DNA from 2 places in the Nakamurella flava genome. Region 2 is predicted to be linked to the other one. Evidence: riboswitches for the same ligand, from Rfam matches in the RefSeq annotation. Region 2 holds a riboswitch; the other holds the start of a gene.

Region 1 (8,320 bases), 720 kb from region 2:
GAGGATCAGTTTCGGTTCGTCGCCGATGCCGAACCAGATGATCAGCAGCGGGATGAGCCCGATGACCGGGACGGTGCGGAGCATCTGGATCGGGGCGTCGAGAATGTCCTCACCCAGCCGGAACAGGCCCGACAGCAGGGCGATGACGACGGCGGCGGTGACGCCGATGGCCAGTCCCAGTCCGACCCGTTCGGCCGACGCGGCGATGGCCCGGGGCAGCTCGCCGGAGGACCACAGCTCGCGGGCCTTGACCAGCACGTCCTGCGGTGCGGCCAGGGTGGTCCGCGGCAGCAGGCCGGACGCACTGGCCACCGCCCAGCCGATCACCAGCACCAGGGGGCTGATCGTCTTGACCACCCAGCGCGGCACGGCGGGGCGGCCGCCCCGGCGACGGGTGTGGCCGGCGACCACCGTGGTGGCCACCGTCCGTGCCGGCCCGGAAGCCGGCTCGGCCGGCCGTTGCGCGGTGATGACACCGGCGCCGACCTGTCCGGTGACCGGCCGCACAATCGCGTCAGCCGGCATCGGAGGCCGCCTGAATCGCCTGAAGGCCCTGGTCGTACTCGGTGGTCCAGTACTGGCCGATGTCGACGGTGGCGGTGAGAATGCCGGCCTGTACGAAGGTGTCGACGATCTTCCGCTGGGAGGCGATGGCCTGCGCCGAGGTCGGGACGAAGTGGCTGGGGCGTTGCTGTTCCCCGTCCACGAAGACCTGCCGAGCCTGCTCGACGGGCTGCTTGGTCTCCCGGGCGATCACCGCGGCCCAGTCGTCAGGGTGGGACCGGGCCCAGGCGAAGCCCTTCTCGAGTCGGTCGTAGAAGTCCAGGATCGCCGCCTTGGTCGCCGGGTCGGCGTTGGTGGCCGGCCGGGTGACGTACAGGAAGTTGCCGGACAGGATGTCGCGCGCGTCGACCAGCGTGGTGGCGCCCTTGGCGTGGGCCGTGATGACCGCGTTGCCGTAGGAGGCGAGCGCATCGACCTGCCCGGACAGCAGCGCGGCCAGACCGTCGCTGGTGGACAGCGGGACGGCCTCGATGTCCGACCACTGCAGCCCGGCGGCGGCGACCGACTGGTACAGGAAGTAGTGCGCGGTGGTGTTCTGGACGTACGCGACCTTGCGGCCCTTGAGCTGCTCGACCGAGGCGATGGTGCTCCCCTCGGGAACCACCACCTCCTGGGTCAGGGTGTTGCCCTGCCGCACGGCCGAGATGGTCAGCGAGCCGGGACCACCGGACTGGGCGGCGAAGATCGGCGGGATCTCGCTGGCGCTGGCCAGATCGATGGCGTCGGCCCCCAGCGCCTCCAACTGCAGGTTGCCGCCCTGGAACAGGCTGAACTCGGTGCGATACGGGGTGTCGGCCAGTCCGGCGCTCTGCAGCAGCAGCTCCTGCTGCTTCCAGCCGGTCTCCCCGACCCGCAGCGTGACCGCGGACAGGTCGGTGCCCGTGCCGGCGACGGTCGCCGACGGAGCCGACGTGGTCGATCCCGTCGCGGCAATGCTGCCGCCACCGCAGGCGGCCAGGGTCATCACCAGACCCAGTGCGGCGGCGGTGGCCGCGGTGGTGGAGGCGAGGCGCCGCCGGAGCGAGCGTCTGGTCATGGGAGGGCCTTTCGAAGAATTGTCGCCCGAGGGTCGAGGTGCTCGGGCGTCGCCGAGGCGAGGGGAAAACACCGACGGCGATGGCCGGTGCGGTGGTCCGTCGACGGTGACGGTCCTGCGGGAAGGTCGGACCGGAGGTGCGCGGCGTCCCGGATGCGGCCGCCCCGCCCAGATGGCCGGCCGCGGCGGCGATGTGCGCCGGGGACGCACTCTGCGCGAGGGGACGTCGATGCCGACCGGGCCGCGCGTTGATCAGCGATCCGCGGAGCGGACCACCGTCGGGGACGCGGGAGGGACCGTCAGCGGCCGACAGCGGCCGGGCGGCGACGGATCAGTGGGTGCCGGGAACCGAGGTCGTGGTCAGCGACAACAGAGCGCGCTGGAGACGCGCTGCAGATCGACGTGACGTCGCTGCACGGACAGCACGGACACGACCCGGCGCTGCGCCGGCTGGTCGTTCGTGGTCGTCATGCGTTCGGTTCTTCCCTGAGGGGCCCGGTGGAACGGGCCGCGCGCTTGCCGGCATCTCGTCGATGCCGACCAGGTCCTCACCCGGAGCACCCCGCCGCGATGGGAGGGTTGCCGTCCAACAAGCCGGGGCTGTGCGCTGGAACTCGTGACCTGCGATCAAGGTAGATCACCGCTGCGATGCGGTCAAACATCTGTGGCCCCCGTCAGCGTGAGACAGACCACGCTGACCGACATCTCGCCTCGGGTGGTGGACGGCCGGCGGGAATACGCCCGCCCTCATCGACCGAGTGACCGGATGATCATCGATATACCGAGAGGGTCTGCACGCCGTGGTGTTTCGCCCGCCCTGCCGCGGGTATCTGCATCCCAGGCGCTGGCTTTGGGTCCATGACCTTCCCTGCCGGGCGGTGGAGCACTCTCGGGCAGCGCCGCCCTCTTCGGCTCAGCCGATCCCGGCCATGCGCGCGGCGTGCCGGTTGTGCTCGGCCACGACCGGCTCCATGTCGACGGTGACCACCCGGCCCTCCTGCACCAGCACCCGGCCGTCGACCACCGTCCAGTTCGCCCGCTGGGGCGCGCAGAACACCGCGGCGGCCACCGGGTCGGCCAGGCCACCGGCGAAGTCGATGGTGTTCAGGTCGAGCGTGAAGAAGTCGGCCCGCTTGCCGACCGTCAGGGCGCCGATGTCGGTGCGTCCCAGCAGTCGCGCACCGCCCAGCGTCCCCAGTTCGAGCACCTGCCGGGCGGTGACCCATTCGTGCGCCCGCAGCGGGTGCGAGGTGGGCAGCAGACTCGCCGGGCCCTCCGGTGGGCGCAGACCCATCCGCAGCCGCGCCAGCAACATGGCCTGCCGCACTTCGGCCAGCATGTTGGAACTGTCGTTGCTGGCCGAACCGTCGACGCCCAGGCCGACCGGCACTCCGGCGTCCAGGTACTTCTTCACCGGCGCGATGCCCGACGCGAGCCGCATGTTGGACGACGGGCAGTGGCAGGCGCCCGTCCCGGTCGCCGCGAACAGGGCGATCTCGGTGTCGTCGACGTGGATGGCATGCGCGTACCAGACGTCGTCGCCCACCCAGTCGAGCTCCTGCATGTAGGCCACCGGCCGCAGGCCGTGGTGCTGCAGGGTGAACAGTTCCTCGTCGAGGGTCTCGGCCAGGTGGGTGTGCAGCCGCACCCCGTGCCGGCGGGCGAGCTCGGCCGAGTCCCGCATCAGCTGCGAGGTCACCGAGAACGGCGAGCACGGGGCCAGCACGATCTGCGTCATCGACCCCGGCCGCGGGTCGTGGTGCGCGGCGATGACCCGTTCGCAGTCGGCCAGGATCGCGTCCTCGTCCTCCACGCAGGAGTCCGGCGGCAGGCCGCCCTGCGACTCCCCCAGCGACATGCTCCCGCGGGACACCGCGAACCGGATACCCAGCTCGGCGGCCGCGCCGATCTGGTCGTCGACCCGGCAGCCGTTCTGGAAGACGTAGGCGTGGTCGAACAGCGTGGTGCACCCGGACAGGGCGAGCTCCGCACCGCCGACGAGGGTGGCGGTCCGGGCAGCCTCCGGGGTGCGGGAACCCCAGATCTCGTAGTGGGCCCGCAACCACGGGAAGAGATTGGTGTTCTGCCCGGCGGGCAGGTTGCGGGTCAGCACCTGGTCGAGGTGGTGATGCCCGTTGACCAGCCCGGGCAGCAGCAGCTGATCGGTGAGATCGATGACCTGGTCGGCGGTCTCGGGAAGCTCCGTAGTGGGCCCGACCTGCTCGATGACGCCGTCGCGGACGAAGAGACCGCCGTCGGGGATCTCCCGGCGCTGTTCGTCCATGGTGACCAGGACGGTGGCGTGACGGGCGAGCAGGGTGGACACAGGCAGACCTCCGGGGTGACGACGACGTCGCGCCCCAGTATCGCGGTCGCCGGGCCCGGGGCCGCACCGGGTCAGGACTTGCCCGGCCACCCCTCGGTCGAGGAGATGGTGCCGTCCGCCGCCGCGGCGGCGAGCTGGGCGTGGTCCCGTTCGGTCTGATCGGCGTAGGCCAGTGCGAAACGCACCAGCGCCTCCTCGGCCTTGTCGTTCGTGCCGAGGTAGTCGGCGATCGCGGCGGCGTCGCCACTGCGGGCGTGGGCCCGGGCCAGGACGCGGCCACACGCGCCGGCGAACTGGCCGAGGTACGGAGCGATGACGTCGCCCCGCGGGATCACCTTGCCGTCGCGGAACTGGCGCACGTAAAAATCCGTCCGGTCGTCGCCGACCCCCACTGACGTCCACCCCAGGAACATGTCACCGGCCGACTGGATGAGTCGCTGGCCCTGGACCACCCGGGCGCCGTGGTTGTCCTGCCTGGCCGGCGCCAGGAACGGCTCGTACACCGACGCCGTCGCTTCCTTGATCTGGAAGAAGAGCGGGTCGCCCGACGCGCGCTCCTCGGCCAGCATCAGACCGATCCGCATGCCGACACTGCCCACCCCGACGACCTGCTGGACGACGTCGACGATGTCGAACCGGGACAGCAGGCTGGACAATTGGGCCGGCACCGAGTGCAGGTAGTTGTCGATGGCCTCCTGCAGGGTCCCGGCGAACTGGCGCAGGTCGTGCGAGCGGTAGGGCGGATCCTCGGAGATGCGTCGCCGGCCGTCGGAGACCATCACCAACTTCCTGGCCGCCCCCCGGCTGGTCCGCTTGCGGGCCTGCTTCTCGATGAGCTGGTCCAGGCCGCTGTCCTCCGCGCCGGAGAGGAAGTGCACCAGGGATGCGGCGTCGACGGTGTCCGACCAGACCTGCAGGATCGTCGAGGTCGCGTACCGGCGCATCCATCCCCGGTACTCCCGGTATCCCGATCGGACGGCCTGCACGGCCAGCTCCTGGCTCACCCCGTTCTCCCGGGCGAGCACGGGCACGCTGGCCAGGAAACGCTTCAGATCCCATTCGAACGGCCCGGGCAGGGTCTCGTCGAAGTCGCGGAGGTCGAACGCCAGGGTGCGCTCCGGGGTGTTCCAGAGACCGAAGTTCAGGACATGGGCGTCACCGCAGAGCTGGACCATGATCTCGGTGTGCGGGGTCGAGGCCAGGTCGGCCGCCATCACCGCCGCCGCGCCCCGGTAGTAGGCCCACGGCGAGGACGCCATGCGGCCGTGGCGCAGGGGCAGCAGGCCGGGCAGCCGGACGTTCTCCTGACCGAGGATGGTCTGCAGCGGATCGTGACCGCGGGTGGCCGGATCCCAGTGCCCGAGGGCCTTGCGTCCGACCAGGCGGCGGTCGGCGCGGCCGGGACCGACGTGCTCGGGCGCGAACGCCACCCCCAGATGATCGTGCGGCGCCGCCTGTGTCATGGCTGAACCCTAGGACCCGCCCGGCCCGCGCCCAGGGGAACACCGGACATGTCCCGCCAACGGGTCGGGCCCGGGCCCACCGGGGTCGCCGGGTGGATCGGTGCCGAGGTGGACGCTCAGCCGGGCGGACGGCGGCGGCGGGCTCCGCCGACGAAGAACGGCAGGGCGATGAAGATCAGCGGCAGGACCGCGATCCCCCTGGTGACGACGACCAGGACGGCCACGAGGATCACGATCGCCACGGTGAGGACGACGCCCGCGACCGCCGGGGTGGGCGTCGGCCCGGTCGCGGGCGCCCGGTACCGGCTGTGCGAGGTCGGGGGCGGCGCCCACCGGGTGTCGGCGCGGTAGGCCGGCACCGGTCCCGGGCGACGGGCGTCGCCGCCACCCGTGGCCGGTGTCCCGTCGACGACGTCCGGCCCGAACACGGCACCGAAGCCTGGTAGGTCGTCGAACAGGACCCGCAATTGATCGACGTAGACCGCCGCGTACGCGTCGGTGGCGCGGCGGTCGAATTCCTCGGGATCGAGCCGCCCCTCGGTGAAATGGTCGGCCAGCAGGCGAACGGCCCGTTCCCGGTCCCCGTGCCCGGCCCGGACGCGGCGGCGGCCATCGCTGGGTTCCACCATCGGACCTCCTCGGGTGCCGCCTGCGCCGCAGACCCCTGCCCTGCGCGACCCCTGCCCTGCACGATACGCACCGCGACTCGCGGCCCCCCGGCCTTCGGCACGAACCGGCACTTCGCCACCCCTGCGGCAAATGGGCGTTTCGCTTCGCCGTGCGAACGGAGCCGGAGCATGATCGATCCGCAGTTCCCGGCGTCCGGTCAGTCGCCGCCCGGGCCCAACCTCAGGAGGTCCCTCTTGGCCACCATCGATCGATCGCCGGCCGGTCCGGAGCAGTCCGCCGGACACGGCCTCGGTACGAGTCTGAAACCGCGTCACGTCACCATGATCTCGATCGCCGGGGTCATCGGCGCCGGGCTGTTCGTCGGGTCCGCCACGGCGATCAACCTGGCCGGACCGGCGGTGCTGCTGTCCTACCTGTTCGCCGGGACACTCGTCGTCCTGGTGATGCGCATGCTCGGCGAGATGGCCACCGCCCATCCGGACACCGGCTCGTTCTCCACCTACGCCGACCGGTCCCTCGGACGCTGGGCCGGATTCTCCGTCGGCTGGCTCTACTGGTGGTTCTGGGTGCTCGTCATCCCGGTCGAGGCCACCGCCGGCGCGCTCATCCTGCACAACTGGCTCGGCGGCGAGCAGTGGATCTGGGCCGCCGTGATCACGTTGTTGCTGACGGCGACCAACCTCATCAGCGTCGGCAACTACGGCGAGTTCGAGTTCTGGTTCGCGCTCATCAAGGTCGTCGCCATCGTCGCGTTCATCGCCCTGGGTCTGGCCGCCATCCTGGGCTGGCTGCCCAGTTCGGAGCAGTCCGGCATCTCCCTGCTGACCGCCGAGGGTGGCTTCATGCCACTGGGTTTCGGGGCCGTCATCGCCGCCATGCTGACCACGATGTTCTCGTTCATGGGGACCGAGATCGTGACCATCGCGGCGGCCGAGTCGGCCAACCCGGAGAAGGGCATCACCCGCGCCACCAACTCGGTGATCTGGCGGATCGGCCTGTTCTACCTGGGGTCGATCTTCATCGTCGTCTGCCTGGTGCCGTGGAACACCCTGGACCCGGCGGTCGGCAGCTACCAGTCGGCCCTGCAGGTCATGGGAATCCCGCACGCGGACCAGATCATGAACGTGGTGGTGCTGACCGCGGTGGCCTCGTGCCTGAACTCCGGCCTCTACACCGCGTCGCGCATGATCTTCTCGCTGTCCGTCCGCGGTGACGCGCCCCGGGCGCTGCGTCGGATCACCCCGAGCGGTGTCCCCCGCAACGCCGTCCTGGCGTCGATGGTGCTGGGCTTCGCGGGCATCGTCGGCAACTACGTGCTGCCCGAGGACCTCTTCGGCTACCTGCTGGCGACCACCGGCGCCGTCGCGCTGTTCGTCTACCTGGTCATCGCCCTGAGCCAGCTGGTGTCCCGCCGCAAACTCGACGCCGAGGGCGCCCGCCCCGCGGTCCGCATGTGGCTCTACCCGTGGCTGACCTACCTGGCCATCGCCTTCATCGTGTTCGTCATGATCGTCATGATCACGCTGCCCGATCAGCGGGTGCAGCTGCTGCTGTCGGTCGCGCTGGCGGTCGTCGTGCTCATCGCCGGGATCATCGTGGACCGCCGCCACGGCGGCGCCAGTGGGCGCAGCGACGCCGAGAGCGAGCAGAACGCGCGCCGCGGCCACTGACCAGGCTTCGGGCCGGCGTCACGGCCGCACGACTGCGGGGCCCGGGCACACCGCCCGGGCCCCGCAGTCGTCCCTGGTGACCGATATGGTCGACCTCAGCCCTGGCCGACGGCGCCTTCCGCGTCGTCGCCGCGGGCGACCTGCACGTCCGGGTCGTTGTCCTCCTGGACCTGGGCCGGCTTGTCCTGCGCGTCCGGGGTGGGGGTGGTGGGAGCGGCTGGGGCGATATCGGGCTGATCGCCGGCGTTCTCGGGGGACTGCGGGGTCATCGTCATGGCAGCTGAGTTCCCGACCGGCTGCCGACTCACGCCGGTGCAGCCACGGAACGACGTCCCGTCCGGTCATGGCCGAACGCCGGTCGCCTGCTCAACGACGCGTCCGCAGGTAGTCGGCCACCACCTCGGCCCCCAACCCGTCCAGGTCCGGGGCCACCACCCGTCCACCGCACCGGCGGGCCAGCGAGTCGACCAGGTGGGCCAGCCCCGGGTCGTCACCCAGGACGAAGAAGGTGACCGCCGCGCGCCGGACGGTCAACCGGTCCAGCTCGGCGATCGTCAATCCCAGGGTCAGCTCGGTGGGCGGGTACGAGAACACCGGATGCCCATCGGGTTCCAGGTGGGCGGTCGGTTCG
Region 2 (8,320 bases):
TGACCGGGGTCGTGCTCCTCGCGACCTGCAACCGGCTCGAGATCTACGCCGACGCCGTGCGGTTCCATGACGCCATCGACGCGGTCACCGCGGCGGTCGCCGGAGCGACCGGCATCCCCGAGGCGGAGGCCAGCGCCCTGCTGCAGGTCCGGGTCGGCGCCCCGGTCGCGGCCCACCTGTTCGGCGTCGCGGCCGGCCTGGACTCGATGGTGGTGGGTGAGGCCGAGATCGCCGGTCAGGTCTCCCGCGCCTTCCGGGCCGCGCAAACCGCCGGTACGACGTCACCGGCGCTGCATCAACTTTTCCAGGGTGCCGCGCGTGCCTCGAAGCGGGTGGCCACGGTCACCGGTCTCGGCGCCGCGGGTCGTTCGGTCGCCTCGGTCGCGCTGGATCTGGCCGTCGGCACCGGCGACCCCCTGGTCGGCACCCGCACCCTGATCGTGGGGACCGGCGCCTATGCGCGGGTGGTCGCCGCCGAGGTCCGGGCTCGTGGCGGTCAGGATCTGTTTGTGCATTCGCCCAGTGGTCGGGCCACGGCCTTCGCCCACCGGCACGGTGCCACCCCGGTCGATGCGGATGCTCTCGCGGACGCACTGGCCACCGCCGACCTCGTGGTCACCTGCAGCGGCGCCGGCGATCCGGTCATCGACGAACTCCTCGTCCGGCGGGTCGTGGCCCGCCGCAGCGCGCCGCTGCCGATCGTCGATCTCGCGCTGCGTTCCGATCTGACCCCCCAGGCCCGGGCGGTCCCGGGGGTGCGGGTGGTGGATCTGCGCAGCGTCGCCGGGCAGGCCGACTCTCCGCACATCGAGGCCATCACCGCGGCCCAGGACATCGTCATCGCGGCCGTCGCCGACTACGAGGATCAGCTCGCCCAGCGTCGTCTGGATCCCGCGGTGGTGGCGCTGCGCCAGCACGTCTCGGGAACGGTGACGAAGGAACTCGAGCGGCTGCGGGCCAAGTACCCGGCCGACATCGCGGCCGACGTCGAACGCGCCATGCACCGGGTGACCCAGTCGCTGCTGCACACCCCGACCATGCGGGCCAAGGAACTGGCGCTGTCGGGCGACAGCGCCGGCTACCTCAGCGCCCTGCACACCCTCTTCGGCATCGACATCGAGGGCCACGCTGCCGCGCACCCGGCCGGCCCGGTGTCGGCGAAGGCCACCCGCCCCGCCTGACGGGTCGACCGCACGCGTCAGCCGATGGGAACACCGCCGGTGGCGGCGATCCCGGTCACCCCCGCGCTGCTGGCGGGGTTGCCGACCCCGCGGATGACACGCCCTCCGACCGGGCGAGCCCGCGAACCGAGCAGGAATCGAGAAGCGGAGCTGCCGGTCGGCCCCCTACCGTCGTCGATGGATTTCGGACGACTGGGGAGAGGACGACCGATGAGCGCGGACACCCGACAGAACGGCGACGACACCGGTTTCAGCGACGCCGAGAAGGCCGCGATCAAGCAGCGGGCGGCGGAGTTGCGAGCCCAGGGCGGCAAGGGGGCAGCCAAGAAGGAGCGGGAGGCGCAGGCCTGCCTGGACGCGATCGAGGCCCTCACCGGATCCGATCAGGCGATCGCCCGGCGACTGCACGTCATCGTCACCGAGGAGGCGCCCCAGCTGGATCAAAAGACCTGGTACGGCTTTCCGTCCTATGCCCGGGACGGCAGGGTCGTGGTCTTCTACCAGCCCGCTTCCAAGTTCGACACCCGTTACGGGACAGTCGGTTTCCAAGAGGACTCCCGCCTGGACGACGGGGCGATGTGGCCGACCTCGTTCGCGGTGCTCGAGGTCACCGACGACGTGGAGCGGCAGCTTCGCGACCTGGTGCGGCGGGCTGCCGACTGACCCAGTGGCCCACGGCCGACGAATGGTGCAGCGACAGCTCTCTCGAACTGTGGCTGCACCGCTCGCCGAGCGGTGTCGACCCGGTGATGGGGCCGCCCGATCGTCAGGCCAGCCCCGCCTCTTCGAAGGCGGCCAACGTCGGCGCGATGCGTGCGGTCGGCCCGACGACGTGGGCGATGGCGTCGAGGGTCTTGAGCCCGTCGCCGGTGTTGAAGATGACGGTCTCGGCCTCGGGATCGAGCTGCCCCGTGGCCAGCAGCTTGCGCAGCGTCGCCACGGTCACGCCGCCGGCGGTCTCGGCGAAAATGCCCTCGGTCCGGGCCAGCAGCTTGATGCCCTCGATGACCTCTTCGTCGGAGACGTCCTCGACCGCACCGCCGGTCCGGCGGGTGACGTCCAGGACGTAGGGCCCGTCGGCCGGGTTGCCGATGGCCAGCGACTTGGCGATGGTGTCCGGCTTCACCGGGCGGACGGTGTCGGTGCCGGCCTTGAACGCGGTGGCGACAGGGGAGCACCCGGTGGCCTGCGCCCCGAACACCTTGTACTCGGAGCTGTCGACCAGGCCCAGATCGATGAGCTCCTGGAAGCCCTTGTCGATCTTGACCAGCTGCGCGCCCGAGGCGATCGGGATGACGACCTGCTCGGGCAGCCGCCAGCCGAGCTGCTCGGCCACCTCGAAACCGAGGGTCTTGGAGCCCTCGGCGTAGTACGGCCGGACATTGACGTTGACGAACGCCCAGTCGTCCTGCTCGGCGGCGATCTGACCGGCCAGCCGGTTGATGTCGTCGTAGTTGCCGTCGACCGCGACCAGCGTCCCGCCGTACGCGGCGGTGGTGAGGATTTTCTGCTGCTCGAGGTTCGCGGGCACCAGCACGACGGAGCGGATCCCCGCGCGGGCGGCCGCCGCGGCCACCGCGTTGGCCAGGTTGCCGGTGGACGGGCAGGCCAGGACGGTGAAGCCGAGTTCGCGGGCGGCGGCCAGGGCGACGGCCACGACCCGGTCCTTGAAGGAGTGGGTCGGGTTACCCGAATCGTCCTTGACCCACAGCGTCTTCATGCCGAGCTCGCGGGCCAGGTTGTCGGCCCGCACGAGCTTGGTCTGGCCCGGGTTGATGTTCGGGGTGTCGGCGATCCCGGCCGGGACCGGCAGCAGCGAGGCCCAACGCCAGATGTTGTCGGGACCGGCCTCGATCTTCTTGCGCAGTGCCTCGCCGCGCTCGGTGAATTCGTACGCCACCTCGAGCGGGCCGAAGCACTCGGTACAGGCGTAGTAGGGGCCCAGCTCGATGCGCGAACCGCACTCGCGGCAGGACAGGGCGACAGCAGGGCCGAGGTCCACCGTGGAGGTGGCAGCGGTCGGCGCCGGGGTCAGGACAGAGGTCATCGCGAGGTCTCTCCTCATCTTTCCCGCCGTGGCGGGACGGAAGTGGCACCTGCCGTCGACGTCCGTCGCCGCGCCGCACTGGGCGCTTGTGGCGATCCGGTCATCGGCAGTGGTTGCCGGGGCTTCAACGGGCCGTGTCCCTCTGCCCCTCTGGATGAGTGGGTGATGCAGTTGTCCGGTCAGGATAACTCAGCCGCGCAACCCTCCCGGCCGTGGCCTCTGTCACCGGCAGAGCCGGGTGGTTCCCCGGACCGAACCGTCGGAGGCCGGGTGTCGGTGGCACCTGGCACGATGACGCGGTGCCCGCCGGAACCGCCCCCGCGCCCCTGGTCCTCGTCACCGGGGACGAGCCGTTCCTGGTCGACCGCGCCGTGCTGCGCACCCTGGCCGCGGCCCGCAAGGCCGACCCCGCGGTGGAACGGCGGGAGGCGGTGGCCGCCGGTCTGAGCCCGGCCGATTTCGCCGACCTGGTGGCGCCGAGCCTGTTCGCCGAGCCTCGCGTGGTGGTGGTCCGCGGGGTGCACGAGTCGGCAAAGGATCTGGCCGCCGCGTTGACCGGGTACGTCAAGGACCCGGTCGACGGGGTCACCCTGGTGATCCACCACGGTGGCGGCGCCCGCAACAAGGCCATCGCCGACGCGTTCGCCAAGGCCGGTGCCGACGTCCAGACCGCGGCGAAGATTACCCGTCCCGCCGAGCGGACCGATTTCGTGGTGAAGGAGATCCGGCGGGCCGGCGGGACGAGCACGGCCGAGGCCGTGGCCGCGCTGATCGACGCCGTCGGTTCCGACCTTCGGGAGCTCTCGTCCGCCGCCGGGCAGCTGGTGGCCGACACCGGCGGCACCGTGGACCTGCCCGCGGTCCGTCGCTACCACCGCGGACGGGGCGAAGTGAGCGGTTTCGCGGTCGCCGATGCCGTCGTCGCCGGCGACGTCCGGGGCGCCGTGGAGTCGCTGCGCTGGGCGTTGACCATCGGTGTCGCCCCAGTCCTGATCGCCGACGCACTGGCCGACGGCATCCGCACGGTGGCAAAGGTCTCCGGGGTCCGCGGCGGCGGCAATTCCTACGCGCTGGCCGGTCAGCTGGGGATGCCCGCCTGGAAGATCGACAAGGCCCGGACGGCCGCCCGGGGGTGGAGTGCCGACGGATTGGCGGAGGGCATCCGGGTGGTCGCCGACCTCAACGCCGCGGTCAAGGGCGTCGCCGCCGACCCGGAATACGCCGTCGAGAAGGCCGTCCTGGACCTGCTGGCGGCCCGTCGCCCCCGCTGAAGTTGGTCTTTCCGGCGGTGTCCCGCCGACCGGGTGGCTTCGGTGAGCTCCCGAACGGCGTCGAGGGGACCAACAACCCGCAAACGCAAGAACGCCGGGTCACCCGTGGGTGCCCGGCGTCGCTGCGTGAAGATCAGGTCAGAGAGCGTTGACCTGCTGGGCCAGCGCCGACTTGCGGTTCGCGGCCTGGTTCTTGTGGATGATGCCCTTGGAGGCGGCCTTGTCCAGGCTGCGGCCGGCGGCCTTCAGTTCGACGGTCGCGGTCTCCTTGTCGCCCGCGGCGACGGCGGTGCGGACGCGACGGACGGCGGTCTTCAGCGCCGACTTCGCGGACTTGTTGCGCAGACGGGCCGCCTCGTTCGTGCGGATCCGCTTGATCTGGGACTTGATGTTGGCCACGCCGGATTGCCTTCGTTTCGTCGTCTTGGTGGGTGTTTCCGTCGATCCGTACGACCGACCGACGGGCATGCCACAACGAGCGGCACGCGCGACACTCAAGATTACCAGCCGGACACCGCGGCGCCCAACCGTCCTGGTCATCGGCCCGTCGTCCGGCCCCGGCCGACGGGGCCACCGCGGTCCGGCCGGTGCCGGGAAGCGACAGGCGGGTGATCATGGGGCCATGACCGGTACGCCGCACCGCCTGCCCGCCGCGCTGGCCGCCCTGCTCGGCGGCGCCGGGGTCCTGCACTTCGTGGCGCCGCGACCGTTCATCGGCATCGTGCCCCGCAGTCTGCCCCGGCCGGAGGCGCTCGTGGCGCTCAGCGGGGCCGCCGAGATCGGGTGTGCCGCGCTGCTGGCCGTCCCACAGACCCGGCGGGTCGGGGGCTGGGCGTCCGCCGCGTTGTTCGTCGGGGTCTATCCGGCCAACGTCTCGATGGCGCTGCGGTCCACCGCCCGCGGCTCCCGCCGGCCCGTCTGGTACCGCGTCGTCGCGTGGGCCCGGCTGCCCCTGCAGGCGCCGCTGGTGCTGGCCGCGGTCCGGGTCGCCCGTCGCGCGTGATCGTCTCCGGCCCGTAGGGTCGCCCGTCGTGTACGTCCTGCTGCCCCCGTCGGAGACCAAGGCGCCCGGCGGTGACGGCCCGGCGTTGGACCTCGACGCGTTGGCCTTCCCCGCCCTGAACGCGACCCGCCAGACGCTCATCGGCCAGCTCAGCGCCCTGTGCGGTGGCGACCGCGCCCGGGCTCGCGCGGCCCTGGGGGTGGCAGCCAGCAAGGACGCCGAGATCGAGGCCACCGCGGAGCTGCGGACCGCGGCGACTCGGCCGGCGCTGCAGCGTTACACCGGCGTGCTCTACGACGCCCTGGATCTCGCGTCCCTGCCCCGCTCCGGGCAGGCTCGGGCCGGGGCCCGGCTGCTGGTGGCCTCCGCCCTGTTCGGAATGGTCCGCGGGGACGACGCGATTCCGGCCTACCGGTTCTCGGCCGGCTCCCGGCTTCCCGGGCGCGGCCCCGTCGCGGCCGACTGGCGGGCCCCCCTCGGACCGGTGCTGGCCGATCTGCTGGCCGACGGCGCGCCGGTCGTCGATCTGCGCTCCGGTGCCTACGCGGCGTTCGCGCCCGCCCCGGGCGCCATCACGGTGCGCGTGCTGTCCGAGGCGGTACCGGGCGACCCGACCACCCGGTCGGTGGTCAGCCACTTCTCCAAGCACGCCAAGGGACTGCTGGCCCGCGCCCTGGTGGCCAGCCGCGCCGACATGGCCGACGCGGCCGCTGTGGTCCGGGTCGCCCGCAAGGCCGGGTTGCGGGTGGAGCGCACGGGCCCGACCACGCTCGAGCTGATCACCTAGGGGGCTACGCCCGGGGGGCGACCACCCCGACCCGCTGCTGGGCGTCCCACCGGTAGACCGGCCGCCCCGCGATCCACACCTGTTCGGCCCGCTGCATGACATCCAATGGATCCCCGGACCACAGCACCAGGTCGGCGGACTTGCCGACGGCGAGCGACCCGATGCGGTCGTCGACGCCCATGGCCCGGGCCGGGTGCAGGGTGATCGCGCGCAGCGCGGTGACCGGGTCGAGACCCTCCTTCACCGCCAGGGTGGCCTGGTGCACCAGGTACTGCACCGGCACCACGGGATGGTCGGTGATGATGGAGATCTCGACCCCGGCGGCGGCCAACCGGCCCGGGTTCGCCAAAGACCGCTCGCGCAGTTCGACTTTCGACCGTGACGTCATCAGAGGGCCGATCAGTACCGGGATCTCCCGCTCGACCAGCAGGTCGGCGATCAGGTGCGCCTCGGTGCCGTGGTCGATGATCAGCCGGAAGCCGAATTCCTCGGCGATCCGCAGCGCCGTGGCGATGTCGTCGGCGCGGTGACAGTGCTGACGCCAGGGGATCTCTCGGCGGAGAACGGCCGAGAGTGCTTCCAGCCGAAGGTCGGTCGGCAGGGGGGCCGCCTCCGGACCCGTGGCCGAGCGGCGGTCGAGGTAGTCGCGGGCCTCGGCGAACGCGGAGCGGATCACCGCGGCCACGCCCAGCCGGGTCGAGGGCAGTTGTTTGCGGTCGCCGTAGACGCGCTTGGGATTCTCGCCCAGGGCCGACTTCAGGCCGGAGGGGGACCGCAGGACCATCGCGTCGACGACCCGTCCGTGGGTGTGCAGGGCCACGCACAGCCCGCCGATGGGGTTGCCGGACCCGGGGTTGACGTTGACCGCGGTGATGCCGCCGGACAGCGCGTCGTCGAATCCGAGATCGAACGGGTTGATGGCGTCGATGGCCCGCACCGCCGCGGTGTTCGGGTCGGTCAGCTCGTTGGTGTCGTTGCCGGCCCAGCCCTGCGCCTCCTCGTGCGTGCCGAGGTGGGTGTGCGCGTCCACGAAGCCGGGCAGCAGCCAGCGACCGCCGGCGTCGACGACGGGCAGCGGTTCGCCGCCCTCGGTGAGATCCGGCAGCCGGAGGTCGGCGCCGAGGGCTGCGATGACGCCGTCCATCACCAGGACCGTGCCGGTGAATGGCACGCCCTCGATGGGGACCACGAAGGCGTCGGTGACGGCGAAGTCGCCCCCGGGTGCGGCGTGGAGCGGGGTGTCGGTCATGGCGTCGATGATCCGCCGGCCGCATGGTGACCGGCGGCGTGCCGGCCGTGTGCAGCGTCGGGCATGGCCGGGTGGTAGCCGTCGGGATGCCGACCGTCGGCGTGCCGTTCCGTCGGGGCGCCGTCCGGGTCCTGCGCGACGCCGGGGGCCCGCTCGGTGGGCGCGTCAGGTTCCGACGACGGTGTCTTCTTCGACGTCAGGCTGTCGGCCAGGGCCAGGAGGAGCGCCACGGCGACGAACCCGACGATCACGAACAGGCCGTGCCGGAAAGCGGTGGCGAAGTCGCCCTCGCTGCTGGCCACTGCTGAGTAGAAGACGCTGCCGGTGGCCGCGATACCGGCCGCCGACCCGATGCGTTGCCCGGTCTGCAGGACACCGCCCGCGCTGCCGGCGCGCTTGACCGGGACCTGCGACAGGCTCAGTGTCTGGTTGGGGGAGATGACCAGCCCGCCGCCCAGGCCGGCGATGAGCAGCGGCACCGCCGCGGCCCAGCCGACGTTCTGCCCGGGGACGAGCAGTACCGCCACCCAGGTCGCGGACAGCCCGACGATGACGGTGGCGAGCCCGGCGGCGATGAGGCCGCGCCCCAGCGCCAACACCTTGCGGCTGCCGACGATCGACGTGAGGGCACCGCCGACGGCGAACGGGGTGGTGGCCAGACCGGCCTGCAGCGCCGAGTAGCCCAGGCCGGACTGCAGGTACTGGGTGTAGATGAAGAAGACCCCGGTGAAGCCGGCGAAGTAGGCCAGGCCCACCGCCGCGCCCAGGACGTAGGAGCGGAT

Evidence for each region. A riboswitch is a leader RNA that binds a small molecule or an ion and turns the genes downstream of it on or off. The one in region 2 is predicted to bind S-adenosylmethionine.
Region 1: linked by a shared signal. The riboswitch ahead of FDO65_RS23215 (putative leader peptide) and the one ahead of thrC (threonine synthase) in region 2 are both predicted to bind S-adenosylmethionine.

Annotation. Positions count from the first base shown of each region.
Region 1 is NZ_SZZH01000001.1:885,590-893,909, reverse strand. Features, by position in the region: gene FDO65_RS04030 (ABC transporter permease) at 1-525, opposite strand, end outside; gene FDO65_RS04025 (ABC transporter substrate-binding protein) at 515-1,600, opposite strand; gene FDO65_RS23215 (putative leader peptide) at 1,961-2,071, opposite strand; SAM riboswitch class IV at 2,108-2,222, opposite strand; gene FDO65_RS04020 (8-oxoguanine deaminase) at 2,514-3,926, opposite strand; gene FDO65_RS04015 (DUF2252 domain-containing protein) at 3,998-5,389, opposite strand; gene FDO65_RS04010 (DUF1707 SHOCT-like domain-containing protein) at 5,506-6,018, opposite strand; gene FDO65_RS04005 (amino acid permease) at 6,340-7,689, shown strand; gene FDO65_RS04000 (hypothetical protein) at 7,785-7,964, opposite strand; gene FDO65_RS03995 (vWA domain-containing protein) at 8,056-8,320, opposite strand, start outside.
Region 2 is NZ_SZZH01000001.1:1,603,471-1,611,790, reverse strand. Features, by position in the region: gene FDO65_RS07315 (glutamyl-tRNA reductase) at 1-1,181, shown strand, start outside; gene FDO65_RS07310 (iron chaperone) at 1,392-1,844, shown strand; gene thrC (threonine synthase) at 1,948-3,228, opposite strand; SAM riboswitch class I at 3,240-3,389, opposite strand; gene holA (DNA polymerase III subunit delta) at 3,528-4,499, shown strand; gene rpsT (30S ribosomal protein S20) at 4,638-4,898, opposite strand; gene FDO65_RS07290 (DoxX family protein) at 5,122-5,502, shown strand; gene FDO65_RS07285 (YaaA family protein) at 5,531-6,289, shown strand; gene FDO65_RS07280 (amidohydrolase) at 6,294-7,538, opposite strand; gene FDO65_RS07275 (MFS transporter) at 7,535-8,320, opposite strand, start outside.